DNA from 2 places in the Fictibacillus arsenicus genome. Region 2 is predicted to be linked to the other one. Evidence: riboswitches for the same ligand, from Rfam matches in the RefSeq annotation. Region 2 holds a riboswitch; the other holds the start of a gene.
What was found. Region 2 has a riboswitch for S-adenosylmethionine ahead of ABE41_RS11410 (homocysteine synthase). Riboswitches for the same ligand answer to the same signal wherever they lie in the genome.
Positions count from the first base shown of each region.

Region 1: linked by a shared signal. The riboswitch ahead of ABE41_RS00055 (methionine ABC transporter ATP-binding protein) and the one ahead of ABE41_RS11410 (homocysteine synthase) in region 2 are both predicted to bind S-adenosylmethionine.

Region 1 covers NZ_CP016761.1:7,413-11,331, forward strand. Annotated here, with positions in the region: gene serS (serine--tRNA ligase) at 1-997, shown strand, start outside; tRNA gene ABE41_RS00050 (tRNA-Ser) at 1,227-1,319, shown strand; SAM riboswitch class I at 1,797-1,904, shown strand; gene ABE41_RS00055 (methionine ABC transporter ATP-binding protein) at 1,972-2,985, shown strand; gene ABE41_RS00060 (methionine ABC transporter permease) at 2,978-3,640, shown strand; gene ABE41_RS00065 (MetQ/NlpA family ABC transporter substrate-binding protein) at 3,656-3,919, shown strand, end outside.
Region 2 covers NZ_CP016761.1:2,216,016-2,219,934, forward strand. Annotated here, with positions in the region: SAM riboswitch class I at 1-23, opposite strand, end outside; gene ABE41_RS11405 (sulfite exporter TauE/SafE family protein) at 239-1,150, shown strand; SAM riboswitch class I at 1,192-1,296, shown strand; gene ABE41_RS11410 (homocysteine synthase) at 1,539-2,846, shown strand; gene ABE41_RS11415 (LysR family transcriptional regulator) at 3,044-3,919, opposite strand.

The sequences.
Region 1 (3,919 bases), 1.8 Mb from region 2:
AGAAGAAGATCTTCACGGAATTATGCTGACGCTGCCTAACATACCTCATGAGAGTGTCCCTGTTGGAGAAACAGAAGATGATAACGTACCCGTTCGACACTGGGGTGATGTGCCAGAGTTTTCTTTTGATGCAAAAGCACACTGGGATATCGCAACTGACTTGAACATTGTTGATTTTGAACGAGGAGCAAAGGTTACAGGAAGCCGATTTGCTTTTTATAAAGGTCTTGGGGCACGTTTAGAGCGTGCACTGATCAACTTCATGATGGACCTTCATGAAGACGAACACGGGTATACAGAGGTTCTGCCTCCATACATGGTTAATCGTCAAAGCATGACAGGAACTGGACAGCTTCCTAAGTTTGAAGAAGACGCATTTAAGATTCGTGAAGAGGATTATTTCTTAATTCCAACATCAGAAGTACCTGTAACAAATATGCACCGTGAAGAAATTCTAACGGGTGAGGAGCTTCCAATTACGTATGCAGCATACAGCGCATGCTTCCGTTCTGAAGCGGGGTCTGCTGGACGTGACACACGAGGATTGATCCGTCAGCATCAGTTTAATAAAGTAGAGCTTGTACGCTTTGTTAAGCCGGAAGATTCTTACGATGAGCTTGAAAAGCTGACAGGCCATGCAGAAAAAGTACTGCAGCTTCTAAATCTTCCATACCGTGTACTAAGCATGTGTACGGCTGACCTTGGATTTACAGCTGCTAAAAAGTACGATATCGAAGTATACCTTCCAAGCTACGGTGAATACCGCGAGATCTCTTCTTGCTCTAACTTTGAAGATTTCCAAGCGCGCCGTGCTCAAATTCGTTTCCGCAGAGAAGCGAAAGGCAAGCCTGAGTTTGTTCATACATTAAACGGATCTGGTTTAGCAATCGGACGAACAGTAGCAGCAATTTTAGAGAACTATCAGCAAGAAGATGGAACGGTTATCATTCCAGAAGTACTTCGTCCATATATGGGCAATAAAGAGGTAATCAAGTAAACCAAATAGGGCTATCCAAAGTAAGTTTAACTTACTTTGGACAGCCCTAATTTTTATTTTACGGATGACTTTAACATTGGGTGAGACGCCTCGCAAAAATCTGTTGCCTGGTGCGGAAATCCACAACTTCTAATAGCGACAAAGTTTGCGAAAAAAGATTTTATTTTTTTATAAAATTACGTTGACACTATATTTACTCACATGTTATTATAGTTCTTGTCAGTCACACGGAGGTATACCCAAGTCCGGCTGAAGGGATCGGTCTTGAAAACCGACAGGGGTTTAACGACCCGCGGGGGTTCGAATCCCTCTACCTCCTCCATATACATATTTCAACCTCATCTGAGCTTATCAGGTGAGGTTTTTTGTTGTTTTTATTCATGGCTATTTTCTAAAGGATTGTTGCTTTTGGCTTTTTCTATTTTCATCATTTGCAAGTTGATTGGAGCTCAAGGTGCGTGCCTACCACCTGAGAAGCTTCTCGCTAGGTATGCGACGAGGAAGCCACATCGGTAGCATTTACTTGTAGACGCAGGAGCAAGGATACTTCCATGAAGCGGTCAGGTGGAGACTCCTAATGGCGCAAAGCGGCAGGATGCTCACCGCACGCCCCCTGGAAAGCGAGCAGCCTGGAGCGGAAAATCAACTACTTTCAATGGCAACTTAATTAACTATAAAATAATTTTTCCTTATCCTATAAGGAATGTAAGCGCTAACAATTTAAAGTATTAAAAAATATTATTGACAGAACTTTTCGACAGGTAGTAATATGTCAATTATAACTTAATCAAATAATCAACACTTATTAAGAGAGACTGAGGGATCAGGCCCAATGACGTCCGGCAACCTCCATTATGGAACGGTGCTACTTCCTGCAGAATGATTCATTCATTCTGGAAGATAAGTCGATGTATGTCTATTCGCCCTCTTCCATTGAATGAAGAGGGCTTTTTATATTGAAGGAGGACAGAAATATGATTGAAGTGCGTGATGTAACGAAAATATATTCCGCTAAAGGAAAAGACATTGTTGGAGTCAAGAATGTTTCACTCACGATAGAAAAGGGTGAGATATTCGGAATTGTCGGCTACAGCGGTGCTGGCAAAAGCTCTCTCCTCCGCTGCTTAAATTTACTAGAGAAGCCAACATCAGGCGAAATTTTAATCGACGGTGTCTCCATTACGAAATTATCTAAAAAAGAACTACGGGAAGAGCGGCTTAAAATAGGGATGATCTTTCAGCATTTTTATCTTATTAGTGCAAAAACCGTTTATGAAAATATCGCGTTTGCGTTAAAAGCTGCTGGAAAAAAGAAAGATGAAATTAATCATAAGACTCTTGAGCTCTTACAGATGGTAGGGTTAGAAAATCAAAAGGATCAGTATCCGGCTCAACTGAGCGGCGGTCAAAAGCAGCGGGTCGGAATTGCACGGGCACTAGCCAACGATCCGAAAGTTTTGCTTTGTGATGAAGCTACTTCAGCTCTTGATCCCAACACGACAAAAGCTATTCTTTTACTTCTGCAATCCATCAATAAAAAGCTTGGCATCACAATTGTCCTAATCACACATGAGATGGAAGTCGTAAAAGAGATTTGTCACCGGATGGCAGTGATGCAGGATGGAGAAATCATCGAGACGGGTGATGTTTATAATTTATTTGCACATCCGGAGAAAGAGTTAACGAAAACGTTTATAAGCAGTGTCATACAGATGAATCTTCCGGAACCGCTATTAAAAGGGCGTAAAGGAGTGGTGATTAAAATTCATTTTAAAGGCGCGATTGCAGAAGAAGCAGTCGTCTCTGAACTCTTCCAAAACTTTAAGGTAAAAGGAAATATTCTTCACGGAAAGATTGAATACATCCAGGAAACGCCGCTCGGGATTTTTATTATGGAACTGATAGGGGAAGAGGCAGAAGTTAAGCGTGCCATAGCTTACATTAAAGACCGAATCGAAAATTTAGAGGTGGTGAAACAAGTTGCTTGATTCTTTGTACAGCATCCTGCCAGATTTGAATAAAGCATTTTTTGAGACATTGTATATGGTCGCGATCTCTTTAGGTGTTTCTCTGATCGTCGGCCTTCCATTAGGAGTAGCCCTGTTTGTTACAGACAAAGGATTATTGTTTGAAAACGTCTGGATTAAACAAATTGCAGGTATTTTAGTTAATCTGATCCGATCAGTACCTTTTATCATTCTTCTCGTAGCTCTGCTGCCTTTAACTCAGCTGATTACGGGTACGACGATCGGTCCAACTGCAGCGTCAGTATCATTGTCTGTAGCCGCTATTCCATTCTTCGCACGTCTAGTCGAAACCTCATTAAGGGAGATCGATAAAGGTGTGATTGAAGCGGCGGTTGCCGTAGGAGCAACGCCATGGATGATCATCCGAGAAGTGCTGCTTCCTGAAGCGAAACCTGGAATCGTTCAAGCGATTACGGTCACAGCAATAAGTTTATTAGGCTACTCTGCAATGGCAGGTATTGTAGGTGGCGGAGGAATCGGTGACTTTGCGATTCGATTCGGCTATTACAGATACGACAACACAATAATGTTTACAACGGTTGTTCTGCTGATTGTCATTGTGCAGCTTATGCAGGTTATTGGTGACGGAGTAGCTCGAGCGGTAAATAAAAGATAAAAAAGGGGATTCAACATGAAAAAAATAATACTTACACTATTCACTGCAATTGCTGTACTGGTTTTAGCTGCTTGCTCTTCCACATCAGGGGCATCAAAAGATAAAGAAGTTACCCTTGGAGCAACTGCTGGTCCTTACACAGATATGGTAAACAAAGCGATAAAACCCTCTTTAGAGAAAAAAGGCTATAAAGTAAAGGTTGTTGAATTCAGCGATTATATCCAGCCAAACTTAGCGCTTTCTAAAGGTGACCTCGATGCAAACCTTTTTCAGCACAAA
Region 2 (3,919 bases):
CCCTTCACCACTCTGGATAAGAGTTTAATTTTTAAAAATCATATCACATCTGAAACGGATATCAAGCCCTAATTTTTTTATTTCTTGTTTTTTCTGAAAAAATTAAACCTGCAGTTGACAATTTGTCTTCCTGGAACATATAGTAATAACTAAAATTTCATCCGAATTTGCTGATCGGAAAAACCGAAGGCTCTTAACATGACTTGTTAAGGGCCTTTTTATTTTGAGGAGGAATTTGATGAAAAAGTTAATAGTTCTAGCGCTTATTGGACTTATGGCACAGCTGATCGACGGCTCACTCGGAATGGCATATGGGGTTACTTCGACTTCCCTGCTCTTGGTAGCGGGGATTGCGCCCGCAGCAGCATCTGCCTCTGTCCACCTTGCTGAAGTTGTGACAACAGCAGCATCCGGAGTTTCCCATATTAAGTTTGGAAACGTTGATAAGCAGGTGGTTCTCCGCTTAATTCTGCCGGGTTCGATCGGTGCATTTTTAGGCGCTTGTTTTTTAAGCAGCCTTCCAGGAGATATTGTGAAACCATATGTTTCTCTATTTCTTATTATTCTTGGAATCTATATTTTGTTTCGTTTTCTCTATAAACTTGGAGAAAGAAAGACGGCACCCTCTGAAAACTCTTTTTCAAAAAAACAGCTAATGCCCCTTGGCTTACTTGCTGGATTTCTAGATGCGACAGGTGGTGGTGGATGGGGTCCTGTAACAACTCCTGTCCTTATGGCAAAAGATATGAAAACTAGAAAAGTTATAGGTTCCGTTGATACGAGTGAATTTGCTGTAGCCGTTTCAGCTTCTGCTGGATTCTTTATTGCTCTTGGATGGGAGCAAGTTGAATGGCTCTGGGTTGGTGCCCTCATGGCAGGCGGTATCGTTGCAGCTCCGATTGCTGCATGGCTCGTCCGAATAATTCCCTCACACATTTTAGGGGTCTTAGTTGGTGGGCTGATTATCGTAACTAATGTTAGGACTCTGTTTTTGACCATTGGTTTGTCATCTCATGTTATGTTTGCCATTTATTTTGTTCTTGCGGCATTTTGGGCTGTAGGTATCATCTATACAGTAAAAAGCTTTCCGAAAAAAAGTAATGACGAAAATAAAAATCCGAAATTTTTGAAAAATTCAGTTGACTATTGATTATTAGCTATGTATTATAGTCTTTAATTCAATATTCAATCTTCTTATCCAGAGAGGCGGAGGGACTGACCCTATGAAGCCCGGCAACCAGCAGAAATGCATGGTGCTAATTTCAGCAGAACAGCTAACGTTCTGAAAGATGAGACTTCGATCGTGTGATATCATCGGGACCTCTTCTTTTGGAAGAGGTCTTTTTTGCACTATCAGAAAGTATAACTTGTTTGCACGATGATTTTCGACTTCGCAACAAGTTAAGGTCGATCGTATAAGTGCAACTAAAGCTGACTCGAAAGGATTGGCGTCAGCCAAGTTTTCTTTACTGGATAAGTTGAATCTGAAATTCATATTGGATAACAAAAAAATTTAAACATTGAGGAGAGATTTGAAAATGAGCGAACAAAAAAGAGAGTACGGTTTTGAAACAATTTCATTGCATGAAGGACAGAAAGTAGATCCTGCTACAGGTGCGCGAGCGGTACCGATTTATCAGACAACATCGTATCAGTTTAACAGCACTGAACATGCAGCAAATCTATTTGCTTTAAAAGAATTCGGAAATATCTATAGTCGTTTAATGAATCCCACACAAGATGCGTTTGAACAGACGATTGCTAAATTAGAAGGCGGTGTGGGGGCACTTGCTGTTGCTTCCGGCCAGGCTGCCATTACAAATGCTATTTTCAATATCGCTGGATCAGGCGATGAAATCGTTGCCTCTACTTCTCTTTACGGTGGAACGTACAATCTCTTCTCTGTGACTTTGCCAAAACTAGGTATCGAGACACGTTTTGCTGACATCGATAACCTTCAATCGTTTAAAGATGCGATCACAGAAAAAACAAAAGCAGTATATGTTGAAACAATCGGGAATCCAAAAATTGATGTAGCGGATATTGAAGGTCTTGCTAATATTGCTCATGAAGCGGGTGTTCCACTTATTGTTGATAACACGCTTGCTACACCTTATCTTTGTCGTCCGATCGAGCATGGTGCTGATATCGTCGTACACTCCGCAACAAAATTCATTGGCGGCCACGGTACATCTGTTGGTGGTGTAATAGTTGATTCCGGTAAATTTGATTGGAACAACGGAAAGTTCCCTGGCTTAACGGAGCCAGATCCAAGCTACAAAGGTATCGTTTATACCGAAGCATTCGGTCCGCTTGCTTATATATTAAAAGCTCGTGTCCAGTTACTTCGTGATTTAGGATCATCCATTTCTCCGTTCAATTCATTTTTGTTTATTCAAGGATTAGAAACATTGTCACTGCGTTTAGAAAGACACGTTGAAAACACTCTTAAGGTAGCACAGTTCTTGGAAAGCCACCCTTCTGTAGACTGGGTAAATTATGCAGGTCTTCCTAGCAGCCCATATTATGACCTTGCACAAAAATATCTCCCAAAAGGAGCTGGAGCCATTCTTACTTTCGGTGTTAAAGGCGGCGTAGAAGAAGGAAAAAAATTAATTGAGAATGTAAGCATCTTCTCTCACTTGGCTAACGTAGGAGATTCAAAGTCCTTGATCATCCACCCTGCGAGCACAACCCATCAGCAGTTATCTGAGGAAGAACAAAGAAAATCAGGAGTTTCACCTGAATTAATCCGTCTATCCATCGGAATTGAGACGGTAGATGATCTTATTTATGATCTTGATCATGCATTAAAAGCAATCGTACTTTCTCCAAGCGGGTTGTAAAAACAACGAAACTCAGAGCATAATTGCTCTGAGTTTTATTTATGTAAAAAATTGTTAAATAATGTGATGAAGTCCATTTTTTTATGTAATGAGATGGGATTTTTATATGATTAGTCAAAAAAATTATGTGATGAAATGGAGAAATTATGTGATAATTCGTTTTTGGCTAAATAATCGCATGATTCTTAGTTAAAGAATCATGTAATATTTTCGTTTAACCATAAGGTGGATGCTGCTATAAACTTTTCGGCAGCTGGCGAAAGATTTTTAAAGGATATCGAACCTATACCAATGGAAGAAATAGCTCGTTCACCTGAAAGAGGGATTTTTTTCACACAGTCAGGCAGATTATGTAAAGCGATTTCTGGCAGGATGGCTACGCCCAGCGAGTTTTTAACCATTGAGATAATTGCCTGCTCATCATCTAAACGAAAAGCAATTTCAGGAGAATGTTTATTTGGTTTAAAAATGTTATGTATGATTTTAAGGGTAGATTTTTGAAGTATCAGCTTCTCATTCTTCAGTGCATTTGGCTTTATAGATTTTTCTGCACCAAGATGGTGGTTTTCCGGCACAACACAGCAAAATGTTTCGCGCTTTAAATGGAGAACCTCTAAATCTGCAGCAGGCAGCATTAAAAACCCGAAATCTATAATCCCCTGAGCTATCCATAGAGAGATCTCTTCCTGTTTCCCTTCCACAACTTCTACTTTTATATGCGGATATTGATCCATGAATTTTTTCAATATTCCTGGAAGCCATTTAACTGAAATAGATGAAAAGGTCCCTATTCTGACAGTCCCAATTTCTAGTCCTCTTATTTCCCCAGCCTCCTGAAGCATTTTTTTGCTTAGTGTCAGGATATCCCTAATATACAACAACATTCTTTCACCATTCACTGTTAGCCTGATGCCTGCTTTATTACGTGTTAATAACGAAAAACCCAGCTCTTTTTCCAAGCTGGCAATGGCATGACTTACCCCAGATTGGGATATATTTAATGCTTCACTTGCTTTTGTTAAGCTGCCAAGTTCTACTACTGTATGAAATATTTCATATTTGCCAATCGACAA